One region of the Phascolarctobacterium sp. Marseille-Q4147 genome, then DNA from elsewhere that is predicted to be linked to it. Evidence: riboswitches for the same ligand, from Rfam matches in the RefSeq annotation. Region 1 holds a riboswitch; the other holds the start of a gene.

Region 1 (5,402 bases):
GTATTCTTTTCCACACGCCCCAGGTAATAGGCGTTCGAAGCAAAAATTTTCGGATCCATAATCCAATCGGCTTCCAGGGCAGCATTAAAGCGTCCTGCTGCGCTGGCAGCTTTCGGGGTTGTATCAAGATATTTGCTTGCCATAAAACCAACATGGCCCTTTTCAGTAGTACCAAGAAGCCATTTGTATTCACTGTTTACTACATCTACAACCATGCTTACATAAAATTTATCTCCCCTTTGCAGCATGGTGATAACATCACAATCGGTATTAGGCTGTGTTCTGACATTAACATCCGTTGCGTTGCAATATACCTCCAGCGGCCAGCCGGGATAAGACCTGAGCTCGTTGGCCAAATAATCTGTGTTAACTTCGGCAAAGGCAGTGTTGGCAAATATTGCCAGTCCAAGCGCTGCGCTTAAGAATAATTTCTTTTGCATATCCATCCCTCCACTTCCTGCCGTCTGCGTTACGGGCAGTTGTTTTCCTGATTATATTTTAGCGTGAAAATAAGCAAAGCGCCCCACCCGAATGCGTGAATTCGGGTAGGGCGAGGGGGAATTTTGGGGAGAAAGGGTATGTTTTTATGCCTCATCAAGCTCCTGCAAGCGTTTCAGCCATTTACTACCTCTATTATACCATTAAACCCCGAAAACTTTCTTGCCTCATATACCATTTTCAACAATTCAGTGTATAATTAAAGCATAAATAATTTTTCAGAAACGGAGAATCCTCACATGAAATGCTTACTCATTAAAAACGCGGACGTATACGCTCCGCAGCCCCTCGGAATTGTCGACCTCCTGATCATCAACGACAAAATCGCCAAAATAGGCCAACAGCTTGCAGCACCGCAAGGCTTAGACTGCCAAATTCTTGACGCCCAAAAGCGCAAGGTAGTCCCCGGTTATGTTGACCAGCACGTGCATATTATCGGCGGCGGCGGTGAATCCGGTCCCTATAGCCGTACTCCGGAAATCAACCTCAGCGAGCTGACAAAGGTTGGCATTACTACCGTAGTAGGCGTTTTAGGTACAGACGGCACCTCCAGACACAACGAAAGCCTGCTGGCGAAGGCCAGAGGCCTGACGCACGAAGGCATCACCGCGTACATGCTCACCGGCTCTTACGAAATCCCCCTGCATAACATGACCGGTGATGTGCGCCGCGACATCATCCTGATTAACGAATGCCTTGGCATCGGCGAGGTTGCCTTATCCGATCACAGAAGCTCGCAGCCTACTCGCGAGGAGCTGGAAAAGGTGCTTACGCAGGCTCGCCTGGGCGGTATGCTTTCCGGCAAGGCCGGTGTTGTGCAGTTCCACATGGGCGTTGGCAAGCGTGGCATGGATGTCCTGCTGGCGATTGTACGCGAAACGGAAATCCCCGCCCGCCATTTTATCCCCACCCACGTCAACCGTGCCTTCCATCTTTTTGAACAGGCCAAGGAATTTGCCCGCTTAGGCGGTTATGTAGATATCACCTCCGGCATCAGGGAGCAGGACGGCTTCCCCGCCTGCGTCAAGCCCAGTGACGCCATCAAAATTCTTTATGAAGAAGGCGTGCCGATGGACAAAGTAACCATGAGCTCGGATGCCAACGGCTGCATGAGCGTAACACTTCCCGACGGCAGCCAAAAGCAGCTTGCCGTTTCGCCGGATTCCTTCCAGGAGGAAGTTAAGGATGCTCTGCTTGCAGGCGTTCCCACGGAGGTTGTGGCAAAGGTTGTCAGCAGCAATCCGGCGCAGGCCAACGGTCTGTATCCGCAAAAGGGCTGCCTGCAGGCCGACAGTGACGCCGATCTGATTATTTACAGCGACAGCTATGACGTAGATACAGTAATCGCCAAAGGCCAAATCATGGTAGCAGCGGGCGAAGCGCTTGTCAAAGGCACCTTTGAAAAATAAACATTGTAACGAAAAATCCCCTGCACAAGCCTCTGCTTATGTAGGGGATTAATTTTTTATGATATTTTTCGTTATAGCTTGACGCACTCAGGCCGCCGCTTATCTGGCAACAGAAAGCTGCTGCTGCATCAGCGGAATCATTTCCTCGATAGTTTCATATGCCAACTCATGATTTACATATTCCGGCTGAACGCACTGCAAAATCTGTTTGGCTGCCGTGGTAGTAAAAGGCTTATGCCGATCAATCGCCGCAATATGACGCCAAATAAGCTCCGAATCACAATTAGCCGGCACCTTGCGTTCAAAGCTGCGCAAATACTTGCCGGAAAGCGAGCAGGAAAGATGCACGCCCTTAATCAGCTCAGCATACGGACCGAGCTTGTCCACCGTGCGGCAGACAAAATCCGCTGCTTCCGCCTCCGTGCGCAGACGCGGATTTGTATTCATCAGGTGACCGGTATCAAGCATAATGCCGACGTTTTTGCGCTCAATGCGCTCAAAGAAAAACTTCACCTTGCGCGCATCCGTCAGGCGCAGACCGGGCCACCACAAATTTTCGAACAGCACCGTAACGTTGGCAGGAATCTCATCCGCCACAGCATTAAAAACATCTGCCGAAGCAGCCAATACCTCGCGGTCATCGTAACGGAAATCAAAGGTAAAGATTGTTTTGGTATCGGCCTCCGCCACATGCCACACCAGATATTCCGGCTTCTGCGAAATGGCAGCGCAGATATTACGGCGGATAACAGCCAGCCATTCATCACAGCTCATGGCTGTCTTAAAATATGTCTGGCGTTCGTGGATACTGCGGAACTGCTGCTGCAGGCGTTTAGCCTTTCGCAGCCAAAAATCCATCCAATACGGCCAATAATTCAAATGTGCGCCAATAGTCAGCTCCTTGTAATCAGGGAATGCTTCCGGATCTCTGTAAACAAACTGTTCAATACCGTCAACCCCCAGCTGCTGCACTAAACCGGCCAAGGTCATCCCCTTACGCTTCAATTCATCTTCATACCAATCAATAGGACAATAGTTAATAAGATACTTAGTCATTTTTCACCCTTCTTTGCTACATACTGCACGCTCTTAGCGTTTGCTCTAACTGTGCTACCGGCAAATAGCTTGGAATTCTTTTTTCATAAAAAAACTGCGGCGGTAACGCTGCAGTCTTAATTTAGCTCACGCAAGCAGCACTACTGGAATACTAAAGATGGTTTTACCATCCTTCCTTTCACCTGTACATCGCAAGCTTGCGGAAAAAACTTTTGGGCATAGGCACTCTGACTAAGCTCATCGTCGGACAGCATCTTGTGAGGATATGCGCTGCCAGGCTCACATTACAGTTGCGGTACAGTACCAGATTCGCACTGGTTTTCCTTCTGCTCAAAGCATATTAAGTTTTTATTGTCTTGCTTTCTTTATCTGTTGAAAGCTGCGTAATAGTAACATCTACTATTTATAGCATAATTAGTATATCATCAATCAGCTTTTTTGGCAATAGAGTTATGAAATTTTTTCCACATCTGTACTGCAGAAATAAAAAACTCCCGCAAGTGCGTATACTTTCGGGAGTTTATATTTAAAATATGCCATGACGCAGACAATGGTTTAGCGACAGACTGTAATAGGAACGAGGGCCGGAAGCCCATTACTGCACGCAAACTCATCCGCCTGCACGCGGAACACGTCCGCCAGAAGTTTAGACGTAACAATTTCTTTAGGCTCACCGCTGACTACCAGGCGTCCCGCCTTGATAACGGCAACATAATCAGCGTACTGAATGGCATGGTTCAAATCATGGATAACCATGACAACCGTCAGTCCCAGCTCCTTGTTGAGCTTATCAAGCAGCTGCATAACCTCCAGCTGGTGACAGATATCAAGATAGGTCGTAGGCTCGTCAAGCAGCAGTACCTGCGGTCTTTGTGCCAGCGCCATCGCAATCCAGGCGCGCTGACGCTCGCCGCCGCTCAGCGTGTGCAGAAGGCGGTGGCTCATCGACGTCATATTGGTCTGCTCCAAGGCCCAGGCAACATGCTGTGCATCGTCCTTATCACCGCGCCCTAAAAAGCTGCGATGCGGAAAGCGTCCCATTTCAACCAAATCCTGCACCGTCAAATCAGTAGGCGCAACCGGTGACTGCGTCAAAATCGCCAGACAGCGGGCAAACTCGCGATGCGACAGGCTATGGATATCCTTCCCCAGGAAGCTGATGCTGCCCTTGGCACACGGCAAGATGCGGGCAATCGCCTTCAGTGTCGTACTTTTACCGCAGCCGTTGGGGCCGATGATAGCAGTAATCTTGCCCTCGGGAATTGCCAGCGACAAATCATGGATGATTGTTTTTTTGTTAATTGCTATATCAATATGCGTTGCCTCTAAAACAGCTTTAAAGGGCGCTACATTATTTTGTGTCATCAGATTTCCCTCCTTAACAGGAATAAGAAGAAGGGCGCGCCCAAAAAGGCCATAATAATACCAACAGGCAGTTCAATCGGTGCAAAAATTACACGCGCAAAGGTATCACTGAGCGTAACAATGGCAATGCCCAAAAGTGCGGAGGCAGGCAGCAGAAAGCGGTAGTCGCTGCCTATCAGCAGTCGCGCCGCATGCGGCACAACAAGGCCGACAAAGCCCAGCAGTCCGACAACGCTGACAGCACTGGCTGCGAGCAAAGCCGCAATAGCCGTAAGGATAATGCGCGTTACCTCAACATTGACGCCAAGGCCGCGTGCCATCTCATCGCCCAGCTGCAGGATGTTCAGATAAGCGGCACTGGCAAGCGCCAGAATCAGACCGATAACAGCATATGGCAGAATAATATTTACATGCGGCCAGCTGCGTGCGGCAAGACCGCCTACCATCCACATTAAAGCACCGTGCACTCTGTCACTGTAAAAAATCATCAGTCCGCTGATGCCTGCACCCAAAAAGGCAGATACCGCAACACCGGCAAGAATAATACGCACCGGCTTGATGCCGTTTTTCCACGCCAGAATATAAATGCAGACTGCAGCCAGCATCGCACCGATGAAGGCAACCGGCGTAATCAGGTATTCCATCGCCGGGAACAGAATCATTATCACAACACCTGCCAGGCCTGCGCCGGAGCTGATGCCGATAATATGCGGGTCCGCCAGCGGATTACGCATAATCGCCTGCAGAATCGCACCGGAAAGCGACAGGTTAATGCCGACCAAAGCACCGACGATGGTGCGCGGCATACGGATGTTCCAGATAATCTGACTGCGCGGATCATCACCGGGATTAAGCAGAATATCGGTAATCTCCTTGATGCTGATAATGCTGGAGCCTTTTGTTAAGCTCAAAAAGCTGCCCAATACTGCCAAGAACAAAAATATCACGAGAATAGTAATACGCCATTTAGTACGGCCGATACCAAAATGCTCCGTCTGCTCTACAGACTGCTTATTTTCCATTAGTAAAGACCTCCGGATAAACCTGCTGTGCCATAAACTTTACAGCCTCCGG
Region 2 (5,402 bases), 450 kb from region 1:
CCTGCTTACCGCAACCGGTCGCAAGAACAAGTAATATGAGAGCAATAATACAATATAATTTTTTCATAACACTACCAAAAACATGTAATTTGAAGAAAAGAGGGCAGTAAAACCGCCCTCTTAAACATCATCAGTTAAATATCAAATTGAGCGGACAGCATAAAGGTTCTGGGGCTGGACAAATGCAGTCCGGAACCATAAGCAATCCAATAATCTTTACCGGTCAGATTATAGCACATTGCACTCAATGTAACAGGCATTTTGTTAATTTGTGTCTTGTAATTAACGCCTGCATCAAAAGTAGTATAAGAAGGAACTTCCCATTCAATCGCATTGCTTGCCGGGAAAATAGGAGTAGGACCAACATATACAGCTCTTGCCAAAAGTGACAAATCATTATTCGGTTTATATTGCAAGCCTGCAACAGCATTGAATCTGGGGATACCGCCTACTCTGTAGCCGTCATAGGTGCCTTTATTGGTTCTTACTCTCTCTGTATCAAGATACATTAAACCGCCAAAAGCATTCCATTTATCTGCAATAGCTCCGTTGAAAGACAGCTCAATACCCTTGTACTCGTTTTCGCCATCATTGGTAACCCAATACCAATCAGGCTTTTTGTCGTCATATATGTTTAAAGTAGAGGACTCTCTGTTTTTGAACAGGGCCAAGGTAGCCAAGAAGTTCTTGTTGCTGTATTTAACGCCGATTTCGTCCATTTTTGTTTTAGACGGATCTAAGATTTCATCTGCATTATAAACAGTGCTGCCGCTGACTCTGCTGCCGGCATCAAAGAATTCGGAATGGCTGGCATAAATTGATACTTCATCTGTAGGCTGGTAAACAAAACCGTAAGCAGGACAAACAGCGCTGGACTTAACACTTGCTACCTTACCGGATTTAGTCGGATCCGGATAGGTTACAGCATTGGATTCATGCTTATGAACGCCTAACATCATCTGAGCCTTGCCTAATTTCATAGTATCTAACAGAGAAACACCCCAGAAGGTTCTTGTACTGTTATGGAAATTACTGAAGGTAGGAATATTTACGCTCTCATTAGGATTAACGCCACCTGCTAAGGTTCCGCCCAAGCCCTTAAAGTTAGTCAGACCATAACCGCCGACAACACCGGTCCAGGACTTAGACCAGGATTTGTCAACTGCCAAAACCACATCATGTTCAACCTCACCGGTTTTAAAAGTATTCTCAATACCGGTCTGCACATAATACTTATGGCCAGGAGTTCTTCTGGTAAAATATTTGCCTGCATAATTGCCTGCATCATCAAGAATAGTCAAACGGCTGCCTTGACCGGTAATATTTTTACGTAAATTGCTTCTTGTCCAACCGCCGTTAAAGAAGGCCTTAGTGCCGTGACCGATTGCCTGCTCATGGTTCAATACCATCAATGCGCCTTCGGAGGCTTTGGTCATGCCGGGGAAGCTATAATTGTTTTTGGAATTCGGAGCAGAGGGAACGTGAGTCAAAAGACCTTTTTTTACATTATTAGCATCAAAGCCGAACCATCTCATGCCATCATCAACTTCATAATATTGATAACCGACGAGCAAATTGGATTTACTGTCAGCGTCCTGATGGTCAATGTTGGCAAAAATGCTGGAACCCTCTTTGCTTGCTTTATAATGACCGGGATTTCCATTTAATACCTCTGTATTTACTCTGACACCCCATTCTTTATTCTTACCGAATCTTTTACCGATATCCAGATATTCACCTAAGCCGCTTTCACCGGAAAATACTTGTTTATATCTGAATACAGGCTTATCAAGAGCTTTTTTTGTATCAACGTTTACTACCGCAGCAACACCGGTGCCTTCACCTGTGGGGAAGGAGCCGGAAATAGCTTTATTCGGTCCTTCGGTAACCTGAATGCTTTCAGCCATAAAAATCGGAACTGTAAACTGTCCTAACATTCCCGGAACGCCATTCAGATAGAAGAAGGAACCATTGGTAGATTTACCTCTTACAGAAAAAATCACCATGCAGCATGGTACCGGTCTGACGCACGGATGGAATATTTACCAGAATATTATCCAAAGGCTGGTTCATACCGCCAAAGGTTTCCATAGCATCAGCTGTAATATTTGTTTGAGAAAAAGGTACATCCATTACATTTTTATTACCAATGATACCAACGTTACCGGTTCTGGCAACCATGCCACCCGGCAATACATCTGCACTTCCCTCAACAATAACCTCTTCAAGATTACCATGCATAGTTTCCGCACTTGCGCCCATCACAAAGCCTACGCTTGCTACTGCGCACAGCACGGACATAGCCAATGCTTTTTTCTTTTTCATCATACTCATACACCTCATCAAAAATTTATTTTCTAACCTTCGCTGCCGAGCTGTCCTAGTTTCGCGTGCAGCGTCGGTTAAAAGCCATGTGTTGTGGGATTCTCGTTTTCCGGCAATCAAAAACGCCCTTCTGCCAAATTACAGAAAGGCGCACTTATCCCCTAGCAGCCTCCTGTCGCTCGCAGTACACTCCCGTTAACTTTTTCAGGCAATTCTTCTGGCTCAGTTTCCTCGCAAGCCTCGCCTTCCCGGTTGCCCAGTGACATTATTAAGGCTTACTCCACTTTACAGCTGCGTGACAGCGCAGGCTTCGCACCTGCTTATTTATTAAGTCTTTCGACACCTGATAGCTTTAGTTTATTAAGCTAATTTTGTAACATATGTTGCATTTTATATTCAGAATTATAGCACATCTTTATATTCATGTCAAGAAAACACGTTGCTTACGAAAGGTTCCAGATACAATCTATTAATTTCTTGCAAAATAAAAATCAATCATGCTCATTCAACAGTTCTACCTTACTCAAATCCACGCCATAGATTAAAGGCTTGTAGTTTTTCAGTCGTTTATTATACGCAACAATATTCACGTCATTAAAAAGTGGAATAACGGGCTGTTCATAACCAATAATAACTTGCACTCTGTCAAAAACACGCTGTCTTTCCTGCTCATCTGTTATATGCTTCACATTATTCATTAAAGTAATAATCTCATTATTTTTATAACCAAAACGATTGTTGACGTTCAACGCACCGTCAGGCATAACAAATGGATATAAAGCACTGAAGGGATCACCATTTGCCAAGCCTCTTTGAGTGCGCACAATATTGAAATCACCCTTGCGCAGCATTTTCGACAAAGTAGCATATTCTATAGACTTAATCTTTACATCCAAGCCGATTTTCTGCAGCCAATAAGCAATAAGCTCCGCTTCCCCCTTCTGCAAAGGCTCACTGCCGTTGATACAATAAGTAATTTCGCATCTTTCATCGCCTAATACCTCATGCGCTAATCTTTTTGCTTCCTGCAAATCATAGTCTAGTGGCAAAGCCTTATAACCGGGGCTGGTGTAATTTAAGATATTAACCGTCGGCTCAGCATAATCCAAGTACATATTATGCACCAGATTTTTTCTGTCGATTGCAAGGCTTACAGCTCTGCGCATGCGGATATCATTAAAAGGGAACTTGGTACCGTTAAGTCCCAAATAACGAATCATTGTTGATTTATTTGTTCTAACCTCAAAGCGTGGATCTTTTTTTATTTCCTCAGCCAAAAACGGTGGTATCGCATTGATATCTATGACTCCGTCTATTTCTTCCGATTTCAGAGCAGCATAGCGTGTATCCGTATTGGGAATCGTCCGCACAACATACTTAGCTATTCTGCCCTTTTCTCCCCAATAATTATCATTGCGTTGAAGAACTACGTATTTATTTAAAGCATTCTCTGTAATCTTATATGGTCCTGTACCTATCGCAACGCTCTTAAAATTGCCATCTTCTGCAAAGCACTCAGGTGCATAAATAGGACTACCGAAATCAGTCATCTTATATAATTCATTGACATTTGCTTCTTTAAAAAGCAGACGAATAGTATAATCATCCAGCTTTTCATATTTTATAAGAGTCGGATAATACGTTTCCATATTCAAGCCATAAAATGAAGACCGCTTATAACCTTTTTTCATACGATCGAAGTTGGCAATGACAGAATCTGCAGTAAATTTTGTGTCATTGTGAAAATACACATCCTGACGCAGATGAAAAATCCATTCTTTGCCGCCATCACGCATCTCCCAGCTTTGCGCCAAGCAAGGAGCCGGTCTATTGTCGGCATCTTTAGTAATAAGCGGCTCCCATACTCCCAGAACGCGACTGCAATACAATCCGTCTTTGTTGCCGGGAGCAAGATGCCTGTAAGCTGCCAGAACAACAACATTCTTCTCACTGCTTTTATCTATATGCTTTTGCTCTTGCTTTTGATTCCCGCAACCTGTTAATAATATAACCAAAAGCAGAAATATAATGCTTAAAAATTTTTTCATAGCATGCTTACCACCAATACAATCAGAAGAAAAGAGGGCAGCCTAAACCACCCTCTTAACAAATGAATTATTAAATATCAAACTGCGCAGACAGCATGAAGGTTCTGGGAGCGCCCAGAGCTACAGAAGTACCTCTGGAAATCCAGTAATTCTTGTCAAACGCATTATAGCACATTGCGCTAAAAGTTACCGGTACGGTGTTGATAGCAGTTTTATATTTCACACCCAAATCAACGGTCATATAATCCGGAGCTTTTACACCATTATCATTAACATGTGCTTCACCAACATAATTAGCTCTGCCGATAAAGGAGGTGTTTTTGTCAGCCTCATATTCAGCAGCTAAAACAGCATTCCACTTCGGAGTACCGGTAGCAAACTTGCCTTCCAAGTTTTCCTTACCCATGGTGAGTTTTTCACGCTTGCCGTTCAAATACAGTACACCGCCCATCAGGTTCCATTTATCGGCAACCTTACCGGTCAGAGAATACTCTATACCTTTGAAGCGGTTTTCGCCTTCTTGTGTATATTTTTGGCCGATTGCGGTATTGGTAGCTTCTTTGATATAGCTTGCCTGGTTCAGATCAAAGAATGCCAAGCTATGCAGAACATTAGCATTTTCGTATTTTACACCGATCTCGTTCTGTTTATTTTTGATAGGCTTCAGAATTTCGCCGGTGTTATCGTAACCGGTGCCAACCTCAACAGGTTTGGTATAAGCTTGTGCATGGCTTGCGTAAACAGATACATTTTCAACAGGTTTATAAGCAACTGCAAATGTCGGATTCAGGCTATCCTTGCTAACCTTTTTACCGGCAGCAGTTGTTGTTTCGGAATCACGATATTGTAACGCACCGAAAACAGAAACCTTGCCAATCTCTACTCTGTCAGCAAGAGTCATGGCTTTAGCAGTTTCTTTGCCATAACCGACAGAATCGATAGAAGGAGCAAAAATCGGCGTACCGCTCAGATGTACACCATTCCAGATATCACCGGAAAGATTGGAAGGATTCTTACCACCGGAGTTTA

Evidence for each region. A riboswitch is a leader RNA that binds a small molecule or an ion and turns the genes downstream of it on or off. The one in region 1 is predicted to bind cobalamin.
Region 2: another riboswitch for cobalamin. It lies ahead of KAH19_RS06500 (hypothetical protein); the one in region 1 lies ahead of KAH19_RS08520 (TIM barrel protein).

What each region holds. Positions count from the first base shown of each region.
Region 1 is NZ_CP072874.1:1,826,723-1,832,124, reverse strand. Features, by position in the region: gene KAH19_RS08530 (SH3 domain-containing protein) at 1-440, opposite strand, end outside; gene iadA (beta-aspartyl-peptidase) at 738-1,907, shown strand; gene KAH19_RS08520 (TIM barrel protein) at 2,007-2,963, opposite strand; cobalamin riboswitch at 3,167-3,319, opposite strand; gene KAH19_RS08515 (ABC transporter ATP-binding protein) at 3,519-4,328, opposite strand; gene KAH19_RS08510 (iron ABC transporter permease) at 4,328-5,350, opposite strand; gene KAH19_RS08505 (ABC transporter substrate-binding protein) at 5,340-5,402, opposite strand, start outside.
Region 2 is NZ_CP072874.1:1,377,091-1,382,492, reverse strand. Features, by position in the region: gene KAH19_RS06510 (ABC transporter substrate-binding protein) at 1-67, opposite strand, end outside; gene KAH19_RS06505 (TonB-dependent siderophore receptor) at 135-2,006, opposite strand; gene KAH19_RS06500 (hypothetical protein) at 1,981-2,328, opposite strand; cobalamin riboswitch at 2,515-2,687, opposite strand; gene KAH19_RS06495 (ABC transporter substrate-binding protein) at 2,817-4,373, opposite strand; gene KAH19_RS06490 (TonB-dependent siderophore receptor) at 4,444-5,402, opposite strand, start outside.